Regions from separate parts of the Cupriavidus sp. P-10 genome, predicted to be linked through region 2. Evidence: predicted binding sites of a transcription regulator. Region 2 holds the regulator's gene; each other region holds the start of a gene.
What was found. Region 2 encodes FliA, which starts transcription of late flagellar genes. Its sites were predicted from a motif close to CTAAAGTTTNNNNNNNNNNNGCCGNTA; they were not measured.
Positions count from the first base shown of each region.

Region 1: a site for FliA is predicted at 5,446-5,472, ahead of CTP10_RS29325 (FliC/FljB family flagellin). Genes of this name have one in related genera too.
Region 3: a site for FliA is predicted at 1,964-1,990, ahead of CTP10_RS04310 (DUF342 domain-containing protein). Genes of this name have one in related genera too.

Region 1 covers NZ_AP025171.1:2,762,303-2,769,949, reverse strand. The annotation lists gene CTP10_RS29350 (flagellar hook-length control protein FliK) at 1-834, opposite strand, end outside; gene CTP10_RS29345 (flagellar protein FliT) at 941-1,273, opposite strand; gene fliS (flagellar export chaperone FliS) at 1,275-1,682, opposite strand; gene fliD (flagellar filament capping protein FliD) at 1,701-3,107, opposite strand; gene CTP10_RS41300 (flagellar protein FlaG) at 3,160-3,378, opposite strand; gene CTP10_RS29325 (FliC/FljB family flagellin) at 3,647-5,347, opposite strand; gene CTP10_RS29320 (RNA chaperone Hfq) at 5,572-5,889, opposite strand; gene CTP10_RS29315 (methyl-accepting chemotaxis protein) at 6,784-7,647, shown strand, end outside.
Region 2 covers NZ_AP025171.1:267,624-275,270, reverse strand. The annotation lists gene flgE (flagellar hook protein FlgE) at 1-207, opposite strand, end outside; gene flgD (flagellar hook assembly protein FlgD) at 280-945, opposite strand; gene flgC (flagellar basal body rod protein FlgC) at 1,018-1,425, opposite strand; gene flgB (flagellar basal body rod protein FlgB) at 1,460-1,867, opposite strand; gene flgA (flagellar basal body P-ring formation chaperone FlgA) at 2,158-2,952, shown strand; gene flgM (flagellar biosynthesis anti-sigma factor FlgM) at 3,113-3,421, shown strand; gene CTP10_RS18355 (flagella synthesis protein FlgN) at 3,429-3,890, shown strand; gene CTP10_RS18350 (flagellar protein FlhE) at 4,014-4,442, opposite strand; gene CTP10_RS18345 (RNA polymerase sigma factor FliA) at 4,442-5,158, opposite strand; gene CTP10_RS18340 (MinD/ParA family ATP-binding protein) at 5,261-6,055, opposite strand; gene flhF (flagellar biosynthesis protein FlhF) at 6,067-7,647, opposite strand, start outside.
Region 3 covers NZ_AP025170.1:923,110-930,756, forward strand. The annotation lists gene CTP10_RS04295 (TIGR03862 family flavoprotein) at 1-246, opposite strand, end outside; gene CTP10_RS04300 (DUF1415 domain-containing protein) at 346-951, shown strand; gene CTP10_RS04305 (class I SAM-dependent methyltransferase) at 965-1,840, opposite strand; gene CTP10_RS04310 (DUF342 domain-containing protein) at 2,105-3,718, shown strand; gene CTP10_RS04315 (hypothetical protein) at 4,007-4,162, shown strand; gene CTP10_RS04320 (CapA family protein) at 4,235-5,347, opposite strand; gene CTP10_RS04325 (FAD-binding oxidoreductase) at 5,574-6,962, shown strand; gene ppk2 (polyphosphate kinase 2) at 7,042-7,647, shown strand, end outside.

The DNA of each region.
Region 1 (7,647 bases), 430 kb from region 2:
TTGCGATGCCATCGGCTCTGCAACGGGTGGCCGCGCGGCGTCCGCGGTGGCCTGGTAGGCCTGTGTCGCCAGCATTGCGGTGGAGGGGCGAAGCGGCGGACTGTCGGCATCGCGGCTGTACACCGCGGTGGAGCCCGTGCCCTGGCGTACACCCTGCTCGGACGGTGCATGGCTGTGCGCCACGCGCGGATTGCGCGGAGAGGCCAGCGCTTCGGCCAGCACCTGCGAGGCCGGCAGCAGTGGCGGCGTGCTCAGGCGCGGCACGTCGCCGCCCGCAGGTCCGCTGTAGGTGAGCATGGCCGAAGCAGCGCCCTGCGCCCCAGCCGGTTGCCCTGGCGAGGGCGGCAGCGCCGGGCGTGCCACCGCAGCCTGCGGTTCCTGCAGGATCGTCGACAACGAACGAGCCCCGCCGACCCACTGCGCGAGGTGCGACTCATAGAACAGTCCGCTCTGGCGTACCGCATTGGAAAGCGCTGCAGCGGCAGCCTGCATCGATCCCGCACCCGGGGGCATCGGCAACAAGGGCGAGCCGGGTTTGACCGGCTGCGGCTCCGCACCTTCCATCACAGCCAGGATCGCGCGTGCCGCGCTGCTCAGCGATTCACGCGTCGATGTGCCCGGCAGCAGCGCCGCCTGGGCTAGCAGACCATTCGCGCCAGCGGCCTGCTGGCTGTTACGGATCGCCTGGCCGGTGGAATTCTGAACGCTCGATTCGGTAGCCTCGAGCACGGGCTGAAGCGCGGCGAGCTTGTCGATCGCCAGCGTGGGGCGCAGCAGTTGCGGGTCCGGGGCCTGACCGGGAGCCAGGCCTGGTGGCAGGTGGATGCCGGTCATTTTTCAGGAATTAGTGGAAAAGGCGGCACGGCGCACGGCCGTGCGTGTGTGTGGTCAGGCGAGGGCGCGCGCCGGTGGCGGCGCGCGGTATCTGTCTGGCTGCCGCTCAGGCCATTGCGCCGTACGCCGACGCAAGCTCTACCTGCCGGCGCGAACTGGTCAGCATGTCGCCGAGCTTCTTCAGCTGCGGCATGGCCAGGTCGCGGATGCGGGCATCGTACGTGAGGATGCGGTCCAGCAGCTGGTAGCGGCGCATGCGCTCGGCATCGGAGAACGGGGCTTCGTGGTCGAGCTGGCGAAGGTGTTCGACCTGTTCCAGGTAGCTGCGCTGCAGCTCGGTGACGGTGTCCCAGTCGGCGGCCTGGGCGGCGTCATGCATGCGGGACGACAGGGCCAGGATGGCTTCGTAGCAGGTGACGATGGAGGAGAAGGGTGCCATTTCAGTTGTCCTGTAAGGCAGGCTGCGGCTCGTCGATCTGCACCCACGCCGAAGCCAGGCTTTCTAGCAGCGTATCGACCTCGGCCAGCAGGGCCGCGTCGCTGCGCAGGTTGGCCAGCATCAGGCGGCGCACCATATACTCATACAGGGACTCGAGGTTGGCGGAGATTTCACCGCCCGCGTCGTGGTCCAGCACGGCGCGCAGGCCATTGTCAATGATGTCGATCGCTTTGGAGATGGCGTTGCCGCGTTCGGCAATGTTGCCGCCTTCCAGGTGAAACTTTGCCCGCGCGATGGCGGCGCGGGCGCCGTCATACAGCATCGTGATGAGCTTGTGCGGGCTGGCGCTCATGGCGCCGGTCTGGACGCCCACCTGGGCGTAGGCGTTGATGGCTTGGCGGGCGAACATGGCAAGGTTCCTTAGTGATTACTTGCTGGTCTGTGCTTTGAGGGCATCGAACTGCTGGGTCAGATAGCTGCTGGTGCGGTTCATTTGTGCGACCACCATGTCCAGTTGCGTGAATTGGGCCTTGTATCGATCGATGGTGGCATTGACGCGATCCTGCACGCGGTCATAGTCGTCTTCCAGGTCCTTCAGCGTCTTGGTGATACCGTCCTGGGCAGTCTTTAGCGCGCCGTTGGTCTTGGTCAGGCCATCCACGTAGTCATTGACCTGCTTGCCGATGCCTCCGTTGCCCGTTGTACTGGAGAACATTGCCGTGACACCGCCAAGATTGTCGTTCAGCGCTTTGGTCAGCTTGGTGCTGTCGAGCGCCATCGTGCCGTCCTTGTTGAACGCGATGCCGATATCGATCAGGGTGATGGAGCCACCTTTGCCGTCGTCCATCGCGCCGCCCAGCATCGAACGCAGGCTTGACTGGATCGACCGCAAGGTGCCATCGCCCGTCAGCGCGGCCGAGGTGCCTGCGTCGGTATCAAAGGCCGTCAGTGACTTGGCGGCGCTCTGGATATTGTTGTACGCGGTGACGAAGGCCAGGACCGAGGCCTTGATCGCGTCGTTGTCGCGCGTGACGACCAGCGACGTGGTGCCGGTCTTGCTCAGGTTCATGGTCACGCCCTGTGCGGCATCCACCACCGAGTTGCTCTGGCTGACCACGTTGATGCCGTTGATCGTCAGCGTGGCATTGGCCGGGGGAACCTTCTGCTCCATCTTGTTGGCAGCGGGCGCGGCCGCGGGGTCGAAAGCGACCACGTTGTTCAGGGCCGCATCCGTCGACGACACGCGCATGGTGGCTTCCGTGCCGGCCTTGTCCGAGGTCAGTACCAGGCGGTAGGGGCTGGCGCTGCCGTCGTTGACGATGCTCGCCGTCACGCCGATGCCGGCCTTGTTGATCGCATCACGTACGCCTTCCAGCGAGGCGCCAGCCGGGATGGTGACCTTCTTGGTGCTCGTGGCGGCGCCGCCCGTGGCCAGTGCCTTGCCAAAGTCGAACGTGATCTCGCCCCCGCCGATGGCGGCCTTCTGGTCGGCGACATTGCCGCTCACCAGGGATTGCGCGGTGGCCAGCGTGTTGACAGTAATGCTGTAGTTGCCCGGCACCGCGTTGGCGGCGGTTGTCACCGACATCACGTCGGTCGAGCCCACGCTGGCCTTGACCGCGCCGAAGGTGGCAGCCTCGGACAGCTTCTTGGCTGCCGTCTGGTAGGCGGCCAGCACGCTCTGCACCTGGCTATAGGCCGACAGCTTGGTCTGGTAGCTCTTGGCCTGGTTGTCGATTGCGGTCAGCGGTGCCTGCTCGGCCGTCTTGAGCTGGTCCAGCAGGGTACTGAGTTCCAGATTGGAGCCAATGCCGATGGAGGAGATCGTTGCCATGCTTGTCGTGCCTCTTCTTCAACTGTTGTTCATTGCGCTGCCATGGTTTGCGTCAGGCCGCCTGGCTGACGAACAGCCCCTGCAGCTTGTCGATGGCGCGGGCGATGCGCAGCACCTCTTCCGTAGGCATCTGGCGGATCAGCTCGCCGGTTTCCTTGTCGATCACCTTGGTGACTACGCGGTGCGTGGTCTCGTCAATGTCGAAGCGCAGGCCGATCGATGTAGTCCTGAGCGCGTCGACCAGTTCGCCGATGGCGGCGCTCGTTTCCACCGATGTCAGTGTGTCGTCTGGCGCTGCAGCCGCTGTGGCGGCGCCTTCCTGCCGGGACAACTGGCCGGCCGTGCGCGTCGCGACTGCGGGCGGCAGTCGCTGGGCGCTAGGGGTGACTGTCGAGGGAGGGGCTATGGTCTGCTCCGTCCGGATGGGCGTGCTGTCGGTGGGCTGGAAACGCTTTGCAGGCAGTAGCCTGCCTGCAAAACACTCCCGGCAAAAAGGCCGGGCCTTGCGGTCCAGCCTTTGATGCCTTGCGCGGCGGCGATTAGCGCAGCAGCGACAGCACGCCCTGCGTGGTCTGGTTGGCCTGGGCCAGCACCGAGGTACCGGCTTGCTGCAGGATGTTCGCACGGGTCATGTTCGACACTTCCACCGCGTAGTCGGCGTCTTGGATGCGCGAGCGCGAGGACGAAAGGTTGGTGATGGTGGTGCCGAGGTTGGCGATGGTCGAATCGAAGCGGTTCTGGACCGCGCCGAGTGCGCCGCGCAGTGCGTCGACGCTCTTGAGCGCAGCGTCGACGGCAGCCAGGGGATCTTCGGTCTTGTCACCCTTGCTGGTCGTGCTGGTCGTCAGGTCACCGGCAGAGTTCACGTAGACGGTCGAACCAATCTTCGGAGCGTACTTGCCCGTGCCGGTACCGGCAGCGACAGTCACCTCGCCATTCACCGCATTCACCGCGTAGTCCGTGGTGTAGCTGGCGCTGGATTTCGTCAGTTCGCCGTCGGAATCGACCCAGGTGTTGTTCGAGACTGTCGCGCCGCCGCCAGCGAAGGTGATGGTCGAGGCGTAGATGCCGGAGCCAACGTTCACCGTGGTGCCCGTCGATGCCGCAGCCGTGATGGCCGTGGCGACCACGTCCTTCGACACAGAATCCTTGTACGTGAAGCCAGTGGCGCCGCCGCCAAAGTTGTAAGTCGTGCCGTTGTAGGTCACCGACGAAGCGGTGGCGCTCGCGTCAGCCTGGTTGAACAGGACCTGTGCCGTGGCCGCCACGGCGCCGCCGGCGTTGTTGGTCGTCAGGTTGCCATTGAGGGCGTACGCTGCCTGGCCACCGATCGTGATCTTTCCGGTGGAATCGAGTTCGAACTGCGTGGAATTGCCCGCCTGGTTGGTGTACGTGCCGTTGTAGGTACTGCCTGCCGGCGGCAGCGAGGTCGAGCCGGCGTTTGGAGCCGTGAAGAAGGCGCCGACGGCGGCCGTAGCAACAGTGCGGGTGATCGAAAAATTGCCCGATGCGGCGTCGTAAGTATAAGTGCCGGCACCAGCGCCAGCGGTCACCGCGACAGTATTGCCATCCTTCATCTCGGCGAGTGCACCGTCGACCGACAGGGTGTCCTGCGTCGTCGTGACTCGGTAGTTGCCGCCGACGAGCGTGCCGCCTGCGGCCTGCAGGTCGGTGACGGTGGCCGTCTTGTTCTGGGTCGTGCCCTTGCCGTTGACGTTGAAGCCATCCAGGCCCAGGGTCTTGGCGCTGATTTCCTTCAGATCGATGTCGATGGTCTGGCCGTCGTTGGCACCCACCTGGATCGTCAGCTTGCCCGCGTTAGCCGACAGCACCTTCACGCCGTTGAACTGGGTCTGTTCCGACACGCGGTTGATTTCGTCCAGGCGCTGGGTGATTTCAGCCTGGATCGAATCCAGGTCGCTGGCCGAGTTCGTGCCGTTGGCAGCTTGCACCGACAGTTCGCGGACGCGCTGCAGGTTGTTGTTGACTTCGGTCAGGGCGCCTTCGGTCGTCTGCGCGATCGAGATGCCGTCGTTGGCGTTGCGGGTCGCTTGCGTCAGGCCCTTGATGTTCGCAGTGAAGCGGTTGGCAATCGCCTGGCCAGCTGCGTCGTCCTTGGCGCTGTTGATGCGCAGGCCCGACGACAGACGCTGGATCGCCGTGTTCAGCGACGATTGCGAAGCGTTCATGTTGTTCTGAGTCATCAGAGACAACGAATTGGTGTTAATGACTTGCGCCATTTACGACTCCTATTTGCAAAGTTTTTTGGCATTCCGGCTGCTAGCCGTAACGTTGGCTGCCTGCTTTGCAGGGCGTAGAGTGCCTCCGTTGCAAGGGTTATCGACCGTCCCCGGCAAAGGTTTAGAGTGATCTCTGCAAGAGTTTCAGGGGGTATCGCCGGGGGCGGACGGGCGTGCGTCGGCCTGCCAGAAGGCTCCGGGAGTGTGGCGTTGCGATGTCCGCTTCAGCGCCGCTTGCGCGTCCGCGGCATATAGATAGGCACGAATTCCGCCGCGATCGCCGGGTCGATCCCGACCACCGGCGTGTCCAGCGGCGTCACCAGGCAAATCGCCTGCTTGTAGACGAGCGTGGGCTGCGGATCGTCCAGCCGCCGTCCGAGCAGCACCATGTAGCTGTCCGCCGCCAGCACGATTCCCTGCAGCCGGGTGCCGTTGGACAGATGGACGACCACCGGCGCGCGGCTGGCGGAATGGACGGCGAGGTGCTGGATCTGCAGTTCTTTTCGGCTGGGGTGCTTGGGCCGGATTTCCTTCTTCTTCACAACGACTCCGGAAGAGCCCGCAAGGGTTCTGGCGGCTGATGACGGTCCGTTGGCAGGCGGCTGTGTGGGCGGCGCGGCCAGGGCGGCAGGGGAAACTTCCGCTCTCGGAACCGGCCTCGGGTCGGGTCGTCAGCGCTGCGGCGCCGGTTGGCCTCGCGCTCGGGCCCCCGGGCGTCGCGCACATGCCGGCGGTGGGCGCTGCCAGAAGAGAAGGGGAATACTTCAGCGCCGAGAGTAACAAAGTTTTACAAGAGTTGACGGGCAGAGTGCCGCGCTGGGCCTAGAGCCTTTGCTCTACAAAATTTGTTGCGCTCGGTGCTGTGGTATTGTAGCAACTTTGTGCGACTGCACAATGGCCTTGTACCGGCCGGTCCGCCAGCCCTGACGGGGCCGGGGCTGGAGGAAAACTGAAGAAAACAAAAAATTCGCCCCGAAGTGACGTCAGGGCCAAAAACATCAAAAGTGCCCGAAAAAGCTCATAACGGCATAAGGGATTTCCCTGATAGAAGCGGGATTTACACCTCATGTAAGCGCGTTTATATTCTTGGCAAGAGCTTGGTTTCGAGCTCTTGTAGTCCTGGAAAGCCTACGAGCACCCCGCGCGTGGGCTTCTTTTTTTGGTGCCTACGTCATTTGGGTCGCGCTCTGTGGCGCTGTGGTCGATGAATTAACCGACCGTTCGGGATGCCCAGCGTGATTAAAAGCCACCTTGCGGACAGGCAATCCACCGAATTGCGTGGGTTTTTGCCTCTAATTCTCATTTCCCTTCAAGAACTGTGCGCTGACCGCCGATAGGGCGACTGCGCTGCCGTATTGCCGTCGTCCGGCCCCGGCAGGACCGCGCTCGTACGGACACAAAACATTCAGTTCTTCGGTTCAGAAGGGAGCGTAGTGATGGCATGGTTTCGCAACATTGGCATCGGGGTCCGGCTGTCCCTGGCCTTTTCGGTGGTGGTGGTGCTGCTGGTGGGCATCGCCTTGTCGGGCGTCTATGCCCTGGGCGGCATGAACGAGGCGATGCGCATGACCGTGGAGGGCCGCCTGCTGAAGGTGCTGGACCTGAACCGGGTCAAGGAAGACGCGCAGGAGGTCGGCATCATGGTGCGCGACGCCACGCTGACCGAAGACCCCGCCATGGCGGCGCAGAATGCCGGGCGCATCCAGGCGCTGCGCAAGTCGATGCAGGAAACGCTGGCGGCAATGGGCAAGGTGATGGAGGCTTCCCGCCGACCGGACCTGCAGAAGCGCTTTGCCGAGCTGGAGGCGGCGCGGCATGCGTATGACGGCCAGCTCGACATGGTGCTGCGGCAGGTCGGCGCCGGTGAATTTGCCGGGGCGCGGGCGGCGCTGGTGGTGACGCTGCCGGCGGCGCAGGGGCCGTATTTCGAGCAGCTCGATGGCATCGTGGCGATGGGGCGGGCCGGCGCAGTCTCGGCGGTCAAGGAATCGGACGCGCGCTACGCCTGGGCCCGCAACGTGCTGCTGGGCATGGCGGCCGCCGCGGTGGCGCTGGCAGCGTTGCTGGGGCTGACGATTACGCGTTCGGTGACGCGCCCGGTGCGGCAGGCGCTGCGGGCCGCCGAGGCGCTGGCTACGGGCAACCTGCGTTACCGCGTGGCGGTGCGTAGCCGCGACGAGACCGGCCGCATGCTCGCCGCGCTGGAACGCGCCTTCCGCCACCTGTCGGGCCTGGTGCAGGGGATCCAGCGCGCCTCGGGCTCGATCGAGGGCGCCACGCGCGAGATCTCGCGCGGCAAT
Region 2 (7,647 bases):
CGAAGCCTCGATATTGCCCTGGTTGAACGACTGCACCACCGAGTTCACGCGCACGCCCAGGCCGATCTTGGTACCGGCATAGATGTCGGCGAACTGCGCCGCGGACTGCTTGTAGCCAACCGTGTTGGCGTTGGCGATGTTGTTGCCGATCACATCGAGATTGGACGCGGCGGCATTCAGGCCGCTTACCCCTTGACCGAAACCCATGGTTATCTTCCTTTGCTTTAGCTGTCGTTGAAGCCCGCCGGCGCATTGCGCGCGCTGGGCGGGCGCCTGCGATTAGAGAATGCGCCGCACGTCGTCGACGTTGGCGGTCTGCCCGTTGCCCAGGTCGACCAGCACGCCGGTCGAGTCGCCGCTGATGCTCTGTACCTTGCCGTAGGTCAGCGCCACCGGCTGCACCGAGGTGCCGTTTGCAGTGGCCGTGACCTTGAAGGTGTAGTCGCCGTTCGGCACGAGGTTGCCGGCATTGTTCTTGCCGTCCCACGTGACGTCGTGCACGCCGGCGGTCTGGCCCTTCATGTCGATGGTGCGGACCACGTTGCCGTCCTTGTCGAGCACGTCGATCGTCACCGCGTCAGCCGTGGACGGCAGGTCCACGCCGAACTTGCCCGCCACGCCGTCCGTCACCGACACCTGCGTGCCCGGCACCATCACGGTGTGGCCGATCAGCGCGGCCGAATCCATCGCGCGGCTGGCGCTGACCTGCGCCAGCAGCTGCGACAGCGTCGCGTTCATGGTCTGCATGCTGCTGACCGTGCTGATCTGCGCCAGTTGCGAGGTCAGTTGCGAGTTGTCCATCGGGTTGAGCGGATCCTGGTTGTTCATCTGCGTGACGAGCATGGTCAGGAAGTTGCTCTGGAGTTCGGAAGCGCTGGCGCTGCCGCTCTTGAGGGCATCGTTGATGCCCTGGGTGTTGCTGTTGACCGAGGAGGTGGTTGTCATGTCGGCTTCCGGCGTTGCGTTCAGGTATGCGTTCAGGTATGCGATCGGGGGGCGGTGTAAGTCGGCCGGACCTTACTGGCCGATCGTCAGCGTCTTCAGCATCATGTTCTTGGCGGAGTTGAGCACCTCGACATTGGCCTGGTACGAGCGCGATGCCGAGATCATGTTGACCATCTCTTCCACCGGGTTGACGTTGGGCATGACCACGTAGCCCTGCGCGTTCGCCATCGGATGCGTGGGGTTGTGGACCATGCGCGGCGGCGACGGGTCTTCGCTGATGCCGGCCACCTGCACGCCGCCGACGTCGCTCTGGCCGGGCGTGGGCGCCATGCCGAACACGACCTGCCTGGCACGGTAGGCCTGCCCGTCGGGGCTGACCACGCTGTCGGCGTTGGCCAGGTTGGACGCGGTCACGTTCATGCGCTGCGACTGCGCCGCCATGGCCGAGCCCGCGACGTCGAAGATGTTCATTGCCGGCATGCGCTCTCTCCTTGCTGCTGGATCTGTTGCTCGCTTATTGCTGGATCGCCGCCAGCATGGTCTTGATCTTCGAGTTCATCACCGTCAGGCCCGACTCGAAATGCACCGCGTTGTCGGCGAAGGCCACGCGCTCGGCATCCATTTCCACGGTGTTGCCGTCGACGCTGGACTGCAGCGGGATGCGGTAGGCCAGGTCGAACGCCTCGCGGGTGGGCGCCTGCGCGGGCAGGTGGCGCACCTGGGTGGTCGACAGCGACATGCCTTCGTTGCGCTGGCCGCGTTCCACGGACTGCGCCAGCGTGCTGGCGAAATCGAAGTCGCGGGCCTTGTAGCCCGGGGTATCGGCGTGCGCGATATTGGAGGCAATCACCGATTGCCGCTGGTTGCGCAAGCTCAGCGCTTCCTGCTGGAAGCGTAGCGACGCGTCGAGTCTGTCAATCATGCTGGCATCTCCCTGTCCCACTGCGTGGCCGAACCACCGGACAACGAATTCAATGAATTCAACGAATAGCGAAGGGACGACCTTCTTCAGGGTTGCCATCTTAGGCGGGGGCCTGTCACGCCAATCGGATGAATAAGGACGGGAAATCCTTGCATTTCGGCACGCCCTCGCGCGAGGCGCTGCCTACAATCGGAACCCGATGACTGATGTAGACGGGGCGCGCCGCAGGTCACGGGGCAGCGCGCCAGGCATGCCAGCGCACGCCCTGCCGTCCTTGCCGGGAAGACCAGATGAACGCCAATCGCCGCACCCTCCGCCGCTATTCCCGCCGCCACGGCCCGCGCAAGGCACAGGCCCTGCTGGCGGCGTGCCTGCTGTGTCTTGCCGGGGCCACTGGCGCCGCGCCGGCGCAGGTCACGCCGGTCGCCATGCAGGCGCCGGGCGGCCAGCCCGCAGCCACTGCGAGCCCCTTCACCGAGGATCCCGCACGCGTTGCCGTGGAGCGCTTCCTGCTGCAGCAGACCGCCGGCCTGCCGGGCAAGGTCAGCGTGCAGGTAGCGCCGCCGTCGGGCGGCCGCGCGCCGGACTGCGTCTCGCCCGATCCGTTCCTGCCCGCCGGCGCATCGCCGTGGGGCCGGGTTTCGGTCGGCGTGCGCTGCGGCGGCGAGCGGCCGTGGGTGCGCTATATGCAGGCGCGCGTGTCGGTGCTGACTGACTACTACGTCGCCTCGCGCGCGCTGGGTCCGGGCGAACCGGTCGGCCAGGCCGATATCGAAGTGCGCCAGGGCGACCTGGCCACCTTGCCGCGCGCGGTCATTACCGACCCGGCACAGCTCGCCGGCGCCGTCGCCGCCAACCGCATCGCCGCCGGCTCGCCCATGCGCAGCGACCTGCTGCGCAAGGCCATCGCCGTACGCCAGGGGCAGACCGTCACCGTGTCCGTCGAAGGCGATGCCTTCCAGATCTCCAGCGAAGGCAAGGTGCTGGCCGACGCCGCCGCCGGCAATACCGTGCAGGTACGCCTGCGCAACGGCCAGGTGGTCAACGGCCTGGTGCGCAGCGGCGACACGGTCGTGCTGCAATAAGCACTTCCAGTCTTTCGAATCGTGGCTGACAGCCGGATTCAGATGGCGCCGCGGCATGAGAAAATGCCGCCGGTCCTGCCGTGCGGGCAATACGGGGCACGTTCCCTAAAGATTTCGCCGCCGCGGCCGTAATGCCATAGGAAACCAGCAAGGAACGCCCGTGAAGATCAACCATTCCACCTCGTCCCGGCCCGCCGACGCGCCCGCAGGCGACGCCGCCGCCCGGCCCCAGGCCGCACCGGCCAGCGCCGCCACGCCGTCCTCCGGGCTGAGCGTCAGCCCGCTGGCCGCGCAGGTGCGCGAGATCAGCAGCCGCCTGACGCAGGAAACCGACGACGATATCGATACCGCCAAGGTCGAAGAGATCCGCCAGGCTATTGCCGAGGGCCGGATCAAGATCGACCCGGGCAAGATTGCCGATGGCCTGCTCGCCACTTTGCGCGAGTTCGGCCAGGCCGACCCGCACTAGCCAAATCATGAGCCAAAGCCTGATCCAGTCCCTGCAGCGTGAAACCGAAGGCCTTGAGACCTTCGGGCAGCTTCTTGCGCAAGAGCGCGATGCCATAAAGCGCGGGGATTTCACTGCGCTCAGCGAATTGCTGACGCGCAAGGTGGAGGTGGGTCAGGCGCTGTCGCGCCAGGTTCGGGCGCGCGAGGCGCAGATGCAGGCGCTCGGCTTGCGCACCGGTGCCGATGGGCAATTGCTTGGCCAGCAGATTGATGCCGGTGTCGCCGAAGCCTGGCGCAAGCTGATCTTTGCTGCCCGGGTGACGCGGGATGGCAATGCGCTGAATGGCGCCGTCATCAAGGCCCACCTCGAATTCACGCAGGAGGCGATTCAGGCGCTGCGGCAGCATTGCGGCGGGGATGCCGGGTTGTATGGGAAGGATGGGAGGGCGGCGGCCGGGGTTGGGGGTGTGAGCCTGGCGGCTGGCTGATTTGAGCTTAGCCTTGCGACTGGGCATCAGGTAGCTATTTGATGCGCCCGGTTCCGCCCTAAAGGGTGGAACCGGGCAGATCAAATAGCCACAAGATGCCCAGCCGCAAGGCACAACATTTGTCTACCGAAACCCAACAACCACCTCATTGCTCCGCCCCTGCAAAACCGGCACCAGGCTCCCCTGCCCCGGCACCCGGAACGCAAACACAAACCCCTTGGTAGCATCGTCCCCGGCGAACGCGGAGGTCTGCCCCTCGGCCTGAGGCAGCATCACACACCGCTGCGCATTGCAGAGATATGCCTGCAACTCAACCGGCGGCGTCTGCGCAAAGCTGTAGCGCCAGCGCACCGTGGTAATCACCCCTTCAGCCTGAGGCAGCACCCCCACCGGCTGGATCGGCGCCGACACGGCCCGCTGCCCGCGCCCATGCAACGCCGGCCCATTGACCGACCCGGTCCACGCATGCCGCGTGCCGCCTTCGATCGCCGCCCAGGCACAGGCAGACCCCGCCACGAGCCCGAGGCAGGCAACGCGCGCCAGGCTGGACATCACAGCAACCCACGCAACTGGTTCCGCAACCGCGTAATCGCCTGCCCCCGGATCTGGCACACCCGTGACTCGGTCACATCCAGCACGGCCCCGATCTCACGCAGGTTCAGCTCCTGGTCGTAGCACAGCGACAGCACCAGCTTCTCGCGCTCGGGCAGCCGGTCGATGGCGCGGATCAGCGCCTCGCGCATGCCGCTTTCCATCAGCACTTTCAGCGGGTTGCCGTCATCGCTGGCGCCGAGGTGGCGGTCAAGGAAATCTTCTTCGCCGGAGCGCTCGAAATCTTCGTAATGCAGCAACTGGCAGCCATAGACCTCGTTGAGCAGGACCTGGTATTCGTCCAGCGCCATTTCCATCGCTTCAGCCACTTCGGAGTCGAGCGGCGTGCGTCCGAGCTTCTGCTCAAGCGAGCGCTGGGTGCGTTCGATGCGGCGCGTGAACTGGCGCAGGCTGCGCGATTGCCAGTCGTTGGCGCGCACCTCGTCGAGCATGGCGCCGCGGATGCGCTGGCTGGCGTAGGTCTCGAAGCGCGCGCCGTGGGTGTCTTCATAGCGCTTGGCGGCATCGAGCAGGCCGATCATGCCGGCCTGGATCAGGTCGTCGATCTGCACGCTGGCAGGCAGCCTGGCGGCCAGCTGCAGGGCGATGCGACGCACCAGCTGTGCGTGCGCCTTGACCACGTCGGCCTGGTCGAGCTTTCCCTGGATCGTGTACATGGTGCAATTCTCGTGAATGCTGGATTGCTGGACCGGCGCGCCACGTGGCGCGCCGGCTGGCTCAGGGTCTGGTTCGTTGGTAAGGCATGGTTCGGGCGGCGCTCATGCCGGCACGGGCGTTGCGGCGGGGGCTGGCGCCTCGGCCCGCAACGGCCAGCCGCCGATGCTGCCGGCGGCGCGGCGCAGCGCGCTGGTCGCGGGTGCGGCCGGGAAGGCTTCGACTACGCAGCGGCCGAGCTGCACGCCGCGCGCCACCAGCGGATCGGCCGGCAGCCAGCCGGCGCACTGCACTTCCACGCCCAGGTACTGGCTGGCGGTGCGCGCCAGGTTGCGCAGGATCGCCTGCACCGCGAGTTCGGTGGCGGCCATGTTGACCACGAGGTGGAAGCGGCGCCAGGCGTACAGGTGGTGCAGGCGCTTGATGCAGGCATACGCGGCGGTGATCGACGCCAGTTCCGGGCGCATCACGATCACTACGTTGTGCGCGCCGCCGGCAAAGGGCGACAGCGCGCCGTCGGCATCGGCGGTGGCATCCACCAGCACGCTGCGGAAGGCCGACAGCGCCGTGGCGGGCACCTCAAGCCCCGCGCGTTGGCGGCCAGCCGGAAGCACCGATACCGCGCCGCCGGTGCCGACTCCCGCCGCGGCTTCCAGGGGCAGGCGCCCCTCCTGCACGTCGGCGAGCGTGCCGGCCGGGGTCGCGCCGGCGAGTCTGGTCGCGCGCGCCGTGGCCGGGTCTTCGTCGAGCAGCAGTACGCGCTCGCCCTGCATCGCCAGGGCTTGCGACAGGCCCAGCGCCACGGTGGTGGCGCCGGCGCCGCGCTCGCTGGCGACCACGGCGATGCGGCGCGTGGTGCGCGGCGCCAGCATGCGCCGCAGGCTTTCTGCCTGGTCCATGGCGAGGGTGCTCACTGCAGGGCTCCCATGACATCGGCCGCTTCCACGGCGGCGGCAGGTGCCGCCGCCGCGCGGCCGGGGTAGTTCTCCAATACGTCGAGCAGCGCCAGCATGCGGCCCATGCCCTCATTGAGCGCGGTGCCCGGCACCGCCGCGCCGGCCCGCACGGTGCGGCCGGCCAGCCGTGCCAAGAAAGCCGGCGCGGTCGCGGTCGGCGCGTGTTCCAGGCGCAGCACGGACAGGCCAAGCTGCAGCGCCGCGAGTGCGGCACTGCCGGCGTGGCCGGCTTCGGCATCCTGCGCGAAGTGGTCGGCGGCATGGCGCAGCGTGCGCAGGCGCGTTTCGGCCGTGTCCGACCACGGCGTCCAGTGCGCCACCTGCGCCGCGTCCGGCGCCAGTGCCGGGTCGCACAGCAAATAGCGGGCATCGAGCAGCTCGCCGCTGGCGCGATCGACCAGGCGCACCACTACCAGGCAGGCATCGATGCCGCCTTCGGGGGCGCCCTTGCCGCGCGCGGGGCTGTCGGGCACGCGCACGTCGGCGGTGGCGAGCCAGCGCACGGCGTCGCGCTCACGCACGACGGCGTCGCCGACGGCGTGGAAGGTCAGCGTATCGGCGAGCGCATCGAGCTTCCAGGCGGCGCCTGTGCTGACCACGCGCACGGTCTTGCGCGCGCCCGCGATCCAGCGTTCGCCGGCCTGCTGCCAGCGCGCCAGCGTGGCGGCGGACGGCATCGCGTCGACCAGGTTGACCACCTTGCGCGCAGCGCTCATGGCCGCGCGCAGGTTGGCGGCCTCGGCATCGGCCTCGCCCAGCGGCTGGCCGGCGCGGCCGGCGGCGGTGACGGTGGCGGCCAGCGGCGTGCCGTCGCGGTCGCCCAGCCACAGCGTGTGCTGCAGCGGCTGCGGCGTGCGGCGGCCGGGCACGCTGACCGGCAGCGTGGCCGCCAGCGCCAGCACGTACTGGTCGCAGGCGCGGTTGACGTCGCGGCAGACCGCTTCGCGCACCTGCTGCGCCATCGCGCGCAGCGCGGTATCGCCCGCGGTGCGCTGCTGCCACAGCGAGCGCGCCAGGTCGAAGCCGAGGCCCGCGCCGTTGAGTTCCGCGACGCACTGGCCCAGCGCATCGGCGCTGTCGGTGAGCGAGCGCAGCACGTCGTCGGCGCTGCCCTTCCCGCCGTTCCCGTCCTTCGCGGCCTGCTCGTCCGCTGCCGCCTGGCGGCGGCGCGCGGCGTCGGCATCGGCAAAGACCGAGCCGCGGCGTGGGGTCAGGAAAGCGCGTTCGACCAGCGCCGTGCTGCTGGCCAGTTCCAGGTGCTCGGGCACGCGCTGGCCGGTGGAGGCGTAGAACACCGGCAGGCGGTGGCGGATCACCACGTCGAGCACTGAACCCAGGTGGGTGGCCTCATCCAGCTTGCTGATGATGCAGCCATCGATGCCGCCGTCATCGGGCGCGGCATCGTGGCGGTAGGCATGCACGACCTCATTGAGCGTGTCGCCGTGGCTGGCCCCGTTGAGCAGCAGTACGCGCTGCACCGGCGCGGGCACACCGGCCAGCATGGCGATCTGCTCCGACAGGCTGCGGTCGCGCTG
Region 3 (7,647 bases), on a different replicon from region 2:
GATTTGCGCCGCACGCGCGCCATAGCGGCCGAGGAAGGCCGGTTCCGGCTCCGCATGCGTCAGGTTCATGCCGCCCTTGCCGGCCATCAGGAACTTGCGCCCGACCGAGGGCATCGCGTCATATACCGCCACGCTGGCCCCTTGCGCCACCAGCACTTCGGCCGCCATCAGGCCGGCAGGACCGCCGCCGATGATGGCGACGTCAGGTCGGTTGGCGGTGGCTGCGGTAGGGGTGGCAAGGGACATGGGGGTTCGGCAAGGGCAAGTGTGTTTCCGCCGCGGATTATAGAGCCTGCGGCAGCGCTAGAATGACGCTTTCCCCGGTATTCCCCAGCTATTGCCAGCATGTCTTCCGCCGCCACATCCGCAGACGCCGTCATCGCCGCCACCCGCCACTGGCTTGAACGCGCGGTGATCGGGCTCAACCTGTGCCCCTTTGCCAAGAGCGTCTATGTGAAGGAGCAGGTGCGCTACGTGGTCAGCACGGCAACCGAAGCGCCGGATGTGCTGGATGAACTGGAACGCGAGCTCCGGCTGCTTGATGAGACAGATCCGGCGGGGATCGACACCACGCTGCTGATCCTGCCCGATGCCGTGGCCGATTTCCTCGACTACAACGACCTGCTGTACTTTGCCGGGCGCCTGCTTGGAAGCCTGGGCCTGGAAGGCACGCTGCAGATCGCCAGCTTCCATCCTCAGTACCAGTTCGCCGATACCGAGCCGGACGATATCGAGAACTACACCAACCGCGCGCCGTATCCGATCCTGCACTTGCTGCGCGAGGACAGCATTGCGCGTGCGGCGGCGGCATTCCCGGACGCGGCGGATATCTATGAGCGCAACCAGGCGACCATGCGCAGCCTTGGGCATGAGGGCTGGCGGCGCTGGATGGCGGGCGAGGACGAACCTGAAGACAACGCCGCCGGCAAGAACCCGGCCGCGCAGGACTGACTGACTGACCGACTTACGCCCGCTCGGCCCGCTCGACCGGTTCGGCCGGCGCGGTAGATTCCGGGGTGGTGAAGAAACGCTCGTTCATCTCTTCCAGCCCCAGCGTTTCCAGCACGTTCTGCAGCCGCTCCGCCGGGCGCCGGCGCGGCAGGTCCTTGTACTGGGCGATGATCAGCTCGTTCTTCATCGAATGTTCCCAGCCCACCAGCTCGGTCACGCTGACCTGGTAGCCATGGGCTTCCAGCTGCAGGCAGCGCAGCACATTGGTCACCTGGCTGCCGAACTCGCGCGTATGCAGCGGGTGGCGCCAGATCTCGGTCAGCGGATTGCCCGCCAGCAGCTTGCCCTTGTGCTTGCGCAGCACGCTGGCCACTTCGGCCTGGCAGCAGGGCACCAGCACGATATGCTGCGCACGCTTGGCCAGCGCGAAGTGGATGGCATCGTCGGTGGCGGTATTGCACGCATGCAGCGCGGTGACCACGTCGACGGTCGGCGGCAGCTGCGGCGAGGTGATCGAATCCGCCACCGACAGGTTCAGGAACGACATACCGGGAAAGCCCAGCCGCGCCGCCAGCGCCTGCGAGGTCTTCACCAGTTCCTCGCGCGTTTCGATGCCGTAGATGTGGGAATCGTCCTTCAATGCCTTGAAGAACAGGTCGTACAGGATGAAACCGAGGTACGACTTGCCGGCACCATGGTCGACCAGGGTGACGCGGCCGCGCTCGTCCTTGACCTGCTGAAGCAGCGGTTCGATGAACTGGAACAGGTGGTAGACCTGCTTGAGCTTGCGCCGGCTGTCCTGGTTCATCTTGCCGTCGCGCGTCAGGATATGGAGTTCCTTGAGCAACTCGGTGGACTGGCCGGGGCGGATTTCGTGGGTATTTGACATGGGGACTGCGCAGGCTGCGGGGCGCGGCGCGCCCCGGAAATGCCGACAGTTTACCGAAAAGTCCGGCGATGCCCCGTCAGTCGTGGTCGGCATCACCCCACCCCGGCGGGGATCGTTGTTCGCTCAAGTTTCTGGCCCCAGCTGCCGATGGTCAAGGATCGATAACAAGTGGAGCGCTAGCCATCCGGGCACGCCCTGTCCGCCAGCGCGGACAGGCAGCGGTGACGGGCCGGCCTGCAGCTCCGCAGAAAAATCAGGGGACTCATGATGCACGAGTCGGGTTTGCGCCTGGAGCTGACCGAGCCAGGCGAGCAGGTGCATGCACGCTACACGCCGGAGCCAGGCAGGCTGGCGCCGGATCACGCCAGCCTGAAACAGTGCCTGGACAGCCACGGCTGGGCCGGCGCCAGGCTGGATGCGCGCGCCGTTGCGCAGTTCTTGCAGCAGTGCCAGCGCGCCGAGCACGAGATCGACGCTGCCATTGGCGCACTGGTTGACGGCGCTTTCGAGCTGGATGTCACGGGCGACTGCCTGGCTGTGCGGCTCACGTTGATGCCTGCCGAAGGTGGCCGCCCGGCCACGGAGGACGATATCCGCCGTGCTGTCGCAGAGCGCGGCGTGGTGGCGCCGATCCAGGCGCTTGCACTTGACGCCGCGCTGGCGGAAGGCCGCTGCGAATTGCACACCATCGCCGCCGGCGTGGCGCCGCGCCAGGGCGAGCCGGCGCGTTTCCTCAACCTGCTGCAGCCGCGCAAGCCGGCGCAGGCCGAAGACGAAGATTCGCGCGTCGACCTGCGCGACCTTGGCAACCTGCTGCTGGTCAGTCCCGGCACGCCGCTGATGCGCCGGATCCCGGCCGTGGCCGGCAACGATGGCATGGACGTGTTCGGCAAACCGGTGCCCGCCGATCCTGTCGATGATGCGCCCTTTGCCGAGGGCCTGACCGGCGCCGCCGCCGATCCCGACGACCCCGACCTGCTGGTCGCCGTGATCGCCGGCTCGCCGGTGGTCGGCGTGCATGGCATTGCCGTGAGCCCGGTGGTGCAGGTGGAGGCAGTCGACCTGCATTCGGGCAACGTCGCGTTTGACGGCACGCTGCGCGTAGCGGGCGATATCCGTACCGGCATGTCGGTGCGCGTCAGCGGCGACGTGCTGGTCGAAGGCACCATCGAAGCCGCCGACATCGACGCCGGCGGCAATGTCGTGGTCAAGGGCGGCATCATCGGCAAGGCCGAGACAGGCCATGCCGACGGCGGCATCAGCCGCGCCAGCGTGCGCTGCAAGGGCGCGGTCAAGGCGCGCTTCATCGAGAATGCCGTGGTCGAGGCCGGCACCGAGGTGAACGTCGACAGCGGCATCCGCCAGAGCGACGTTGCCGCGGGCGAGCGCATCGTGGTCGGCGGACCCGGCGTGCAGGGGAGCATCAGCGGCGGGCGCACGCGCGCCATGCTGGCGGTGCGCGTCGCGGTGCTCGGCAGCCCTGCCGGTAGCGCCACCAGTGTGCAGGTGGGCTTGAACCCTTACGCGGACGCTCAACGTGCCGCGCTGGAGGCCGACCGCCGCAAGCTGCTGGAAGAGCAGAACAAGGTCAGGCAACTGGTGACGTTTTTTGCCAAGCATCCGGAGAAGGCCGTCGGCGACTTGCGCGAGAAGGCGCGCGCCACGCTGTTCAAGCTTTCGCGCGACATGTTCGAGCTGGAAGGTCGCCTGACGGAACTGGGCCAGCAAATGCAGCCATCGGCCGATGCCGTGATCGACGCCGCGCGCCGCATCCATGGCGGCGTCACGCTGCAGGTGGGCAGCCGCGTGCTCAAGGTGATGGAAGACAAGCCTGGCGGCCAGATCCGCCTGGCTGACGACCGCATTGTGGTGAACTGACCACGGACCGGGCGCGCCCCGGGCACGCACCTTCGCCACGCGCGAATTTGTACTATCCTGCAGGTATGTCCTGGGGTGCCGCAGGATGGGCGAGAGAGCTAGACTCGGGCAGTGAATGCAGAAGCGGACCAGCAAACTGTGGAAGCGTTACACGGAACCGAATCACGTGGCACTTGAGATACCGGAAGGCCAGCCAATGCGGCTGGCCTTCCTGCTTTTGCAGGCACCGACATCGCGCGCGATCCGACCTACACTGAAGGTGCAACCAGTCTCTCACAGGAGGTTGCTATGACTGCCGCAATGATCACGGCACTGGCGCTGATCGCCCTGGTCGCTTGTGCCGCACTTGTCATCTGGGTCATGCGCGAGAAAGATCCGACGCTGCTGCAGCAGCAGGAGCAGTCGGTGCGCACATGGTTCGACCATATGATCCATCGCCACTAGCGCCGCACCGTAGCCTGGCGGTACGTGCCGCAAGAGCCCGCCATGCCGGCGGGCTTTTTCATGCGTGCCGTCTCACCCCGTCGATATGCGCAGTTCGTGCAGCGCGCTGCGCTCGACGCGGGTGCCGAGCGCGCGACCTTCGTAGGCGAACATCGCCAGCAGCCATGCGATGTCGACTTCGCCCGCATATTTGAGCCGGAAATGGCTGCGCCGCAGCGGCACCAGCCGCAAGTCCGCGTTGCCTGCCGCATCGAAGCTGACGAACACCATCAGCGCCAGGTCCGGCCGGTAGTCGTCGTAGCCGCCGATGCCCTCGTAGTCGTTGATAAAGTCACCGCAGCCATAGAGGATGGGTTTGCCCGCATGCAGCTCGATGCCCAGCGGATGGTGCGAGGAATGTCCATGCACGATATCCACGCCGGCCCTTTCCACCAGCCCGTGCGCGAAGGCGCGTTGCGCGGGATCGATGTGGTAGCCCCAGTTGCCACCCCAGTGGATCGATGCCACCACGAGGTCGCGGGCGCGCCTGTCCTTGCTGATCCGCGCCGCGATGCGGTCGCACGAGGCGGCGGACCAGTCATCCAGCAGGGTCACGCCGGAGTGGCCGGCGGTGGCGCGCCATGCCGCGGGCGTGCCGCTGTTCTGCATGGCGAAGGCATAGACCGCGACACGGCCGCCGCCCGGCCGCGGCAGCCACGCCGGCTGCATCGCGCTGTCCTCATCGGGGCCGGCGCCGGCATGCGCGATATGCGCAGCATCGAGCGCAGCCAGCGTGTCTGCCAGGCCCGCGCGTCCCCAGTCGAGCACGTGGTTGTTGGCCAGCGCCACGCAGTCGAGGGCCGCGGCCTGCAGGCAGTCGACATTGCCCGGATGCATGCGGTAATGCACGGCCTTGCCGGGCCATGCGTCGTCGCTGGTGGTGATCGCTGTTTCCAGGTTGGCAATGCGCGGCCGTGCGCCGCGGCGATCCAGTTCCGCGAGCGCGTCGCCCCACGGATACGCCGGCGCCACCGGCCGAGCTATTGGCCCCGCCTTGCGCTCGGCCAGGTGCACGTAGTCGAGCGCCGAGTGCACATACGACTCGTGCAGCAGCGGCTGGCTGGGATGCGCCAGGATCTGGTCGATGCCGCGCCCGGTCATCACATCGCCGCACAGGAACAGGGGTGGGTGGCTGGTTGTGTCCATTGCGCAGCCGGTCGGCGCCGTTGCACCGTGCCGGCGTGCTTCCATGATAGGCCGCCACGGCGGCATGATCGCGTTGCGGCACTTGAGCCGGACGCGTTGCATGCCGCGTTTACATTCAGCGGGGGCCTGCCTTAAATGGTGAAGTCATCGGTTCTCGTGGCCATCATTCTTCACCCCGGCTGCCGCGCGTCGTCCGATGGTTCTAACTCGCATCGGGAGACAGATCATGGGCCAGTTATCGCAAGAACATGTTGAGTCACTAAAGGGGCAACTGCGCGGCCGGCTGCTGCAGCCCGCCGACGCCGCCTACGACGAAGCCCGCCGCATCTGGAACGCGATGATTGACCGCCGGCCGCAGTTGATCGTGCAGGCCGCAGGCGTCGCTGACGTGATGGCCGCGGTCAACTTCGCACGCGAGCACGGCGTGCTGCTGTCGATACGCGGCGGCGGCCACAATATCGGCGGGCTCGCGATCTGCGACGACGGCATGGTGCTCGACCTGTCATCGATGCGCTCGGTGCGCATCGATCCGCAGGCGCAGCGCGCCTGGGTCGAACCCGGCGCCACGCTGCGCGACTTCGACCATGAAGCGCAGGCCTTCGGGCTGGCCACGCCGCTGGGCATCAACTCGACCACGGGGGTCGCGGGGCTGACGCTGGGCGGCGGCTTCGGCTGGATCAGCCGCAAGTTTGGCACCACCGTCGACAACCTGGTCTCTGCGCACGTGGTCACCGCCGAAGGCAAGCTGGTGCGCGCCAGTGCCGACGAGCATCCCGACCTGTTCTGGGCGCTGCGCGGCGGCGGCGGCAACTTCGGCGTAGTCACGATGTTCGAGTTCCGGTTGCACCCGGTGGGGCCCGAGGTCTATGGTGGCCTGATCGTCTACCCGCTCGAACAGGCCCTCACCGTGCTGCCAGCCTTCCGCGATCTCTTCCAGTCCATGCCGGACGAGCTGACGGTCTGGGCGGTGCTGCGCCAGGCCCCGCCGCTGCCGTTCCTGCCGCCGGAGGCACACGGCAAGCCGATCGTGGCGCTGGCGATCTGCTATATCGGCCCGCCGGGACAGGGCCCCGCACTGGTCGAGCCGCTACGCAAGCTTGGCACGCCGTATGGCGAGCATGTCGGACCGATGCCGTTCGCCACATGGCAACAGGCCTTCGATCCCTTGCTCACGCCGGGCGCACGCAATTACTGGAAATCGCACAACTTCGACGGGCTCGACGACGGCCTGATCGCGATGCTGGTCGAGCAGATCGGCAAGCTGCCATCGTCGCAATGCGAGGTATTTGTCGGCGCGATGGGCGGCCAGACCAACCGCGTGGCGCCGGACGCCACCGCCTACGCCAACCGCGATGCGCAGTTCATCATGAACCTGCACGGGCGCTGGGACACTGCGGCGGAGGACGACGCGTGCATTGGCTGGGCGCGCGATGTGTTCCGCGCCGCGGCGCCGTTCGCGCTGGGCAGCGTCTACGTCAACTTCCTGACCCAGGAAGAAACCGACCGGGTCGGCGCCGCCTATGGCCCCAACTTCGCGCGGCTGGTCGAGGTCAAGCGCCGCTACGATCCGGACAACCTGTTCCGCCACAACCACAACATCAATCCGGCGGCATAGCGCGCGGAGGCGTTCACGCGGCTGCAACACTGGCGTGCCAGCATCGGCGCGACCGCGATGTATCCGACAGGAGGAGCAGATGAGACCGGGCGAGGCACAGCTGGTACGGCGCATCCACAACGAAGTTGCCGACTACTACGACGAAGAGATCGAACTGGAGCTGGACGACCGCGAAGCCAGCGAAGCCTTCGGCGACCCGGTACACCTGCCTGACGGGGCCGAGCAGGACAGCCGCCGCCACTATTTCCGCGAACTGTTCCGCCTGCAGGGCGAGCTGGTGCGGCTGCAGAGCTGGGTCGCGGCCACCGGCCACAAGCTGGTGATCCTCTTCGAAGGGCGCGACGCCGCCGGCAAGGGCGGCGTGATCAAGCGCATCACGCAGCGGCTGAACCCGCGCGTATGCCGCGTGGCCGCGCTGCCCGCGCCCAACGACCGCGAGCGCACGCAGTGGTACTTCCAGCGCTACGCGGCGCACCTGCCCGCGGCAGGCGAGATCGTGCTGTTCGACCGGAGCTGGTACAACCGCGCCGGCGTCGAGCGCGTGATGGGCTTCTGCAACGACGACCAGTACGAAGAATTCTTCCGCTCAGTGCCCGAGTTCGAGAAGATGCTGGTCCGCTCCGGCATCCAGGTCGTCAAGTACTGGTTCTCGATCACGCACGACGAACAGCGCCTGCGCTTCCTC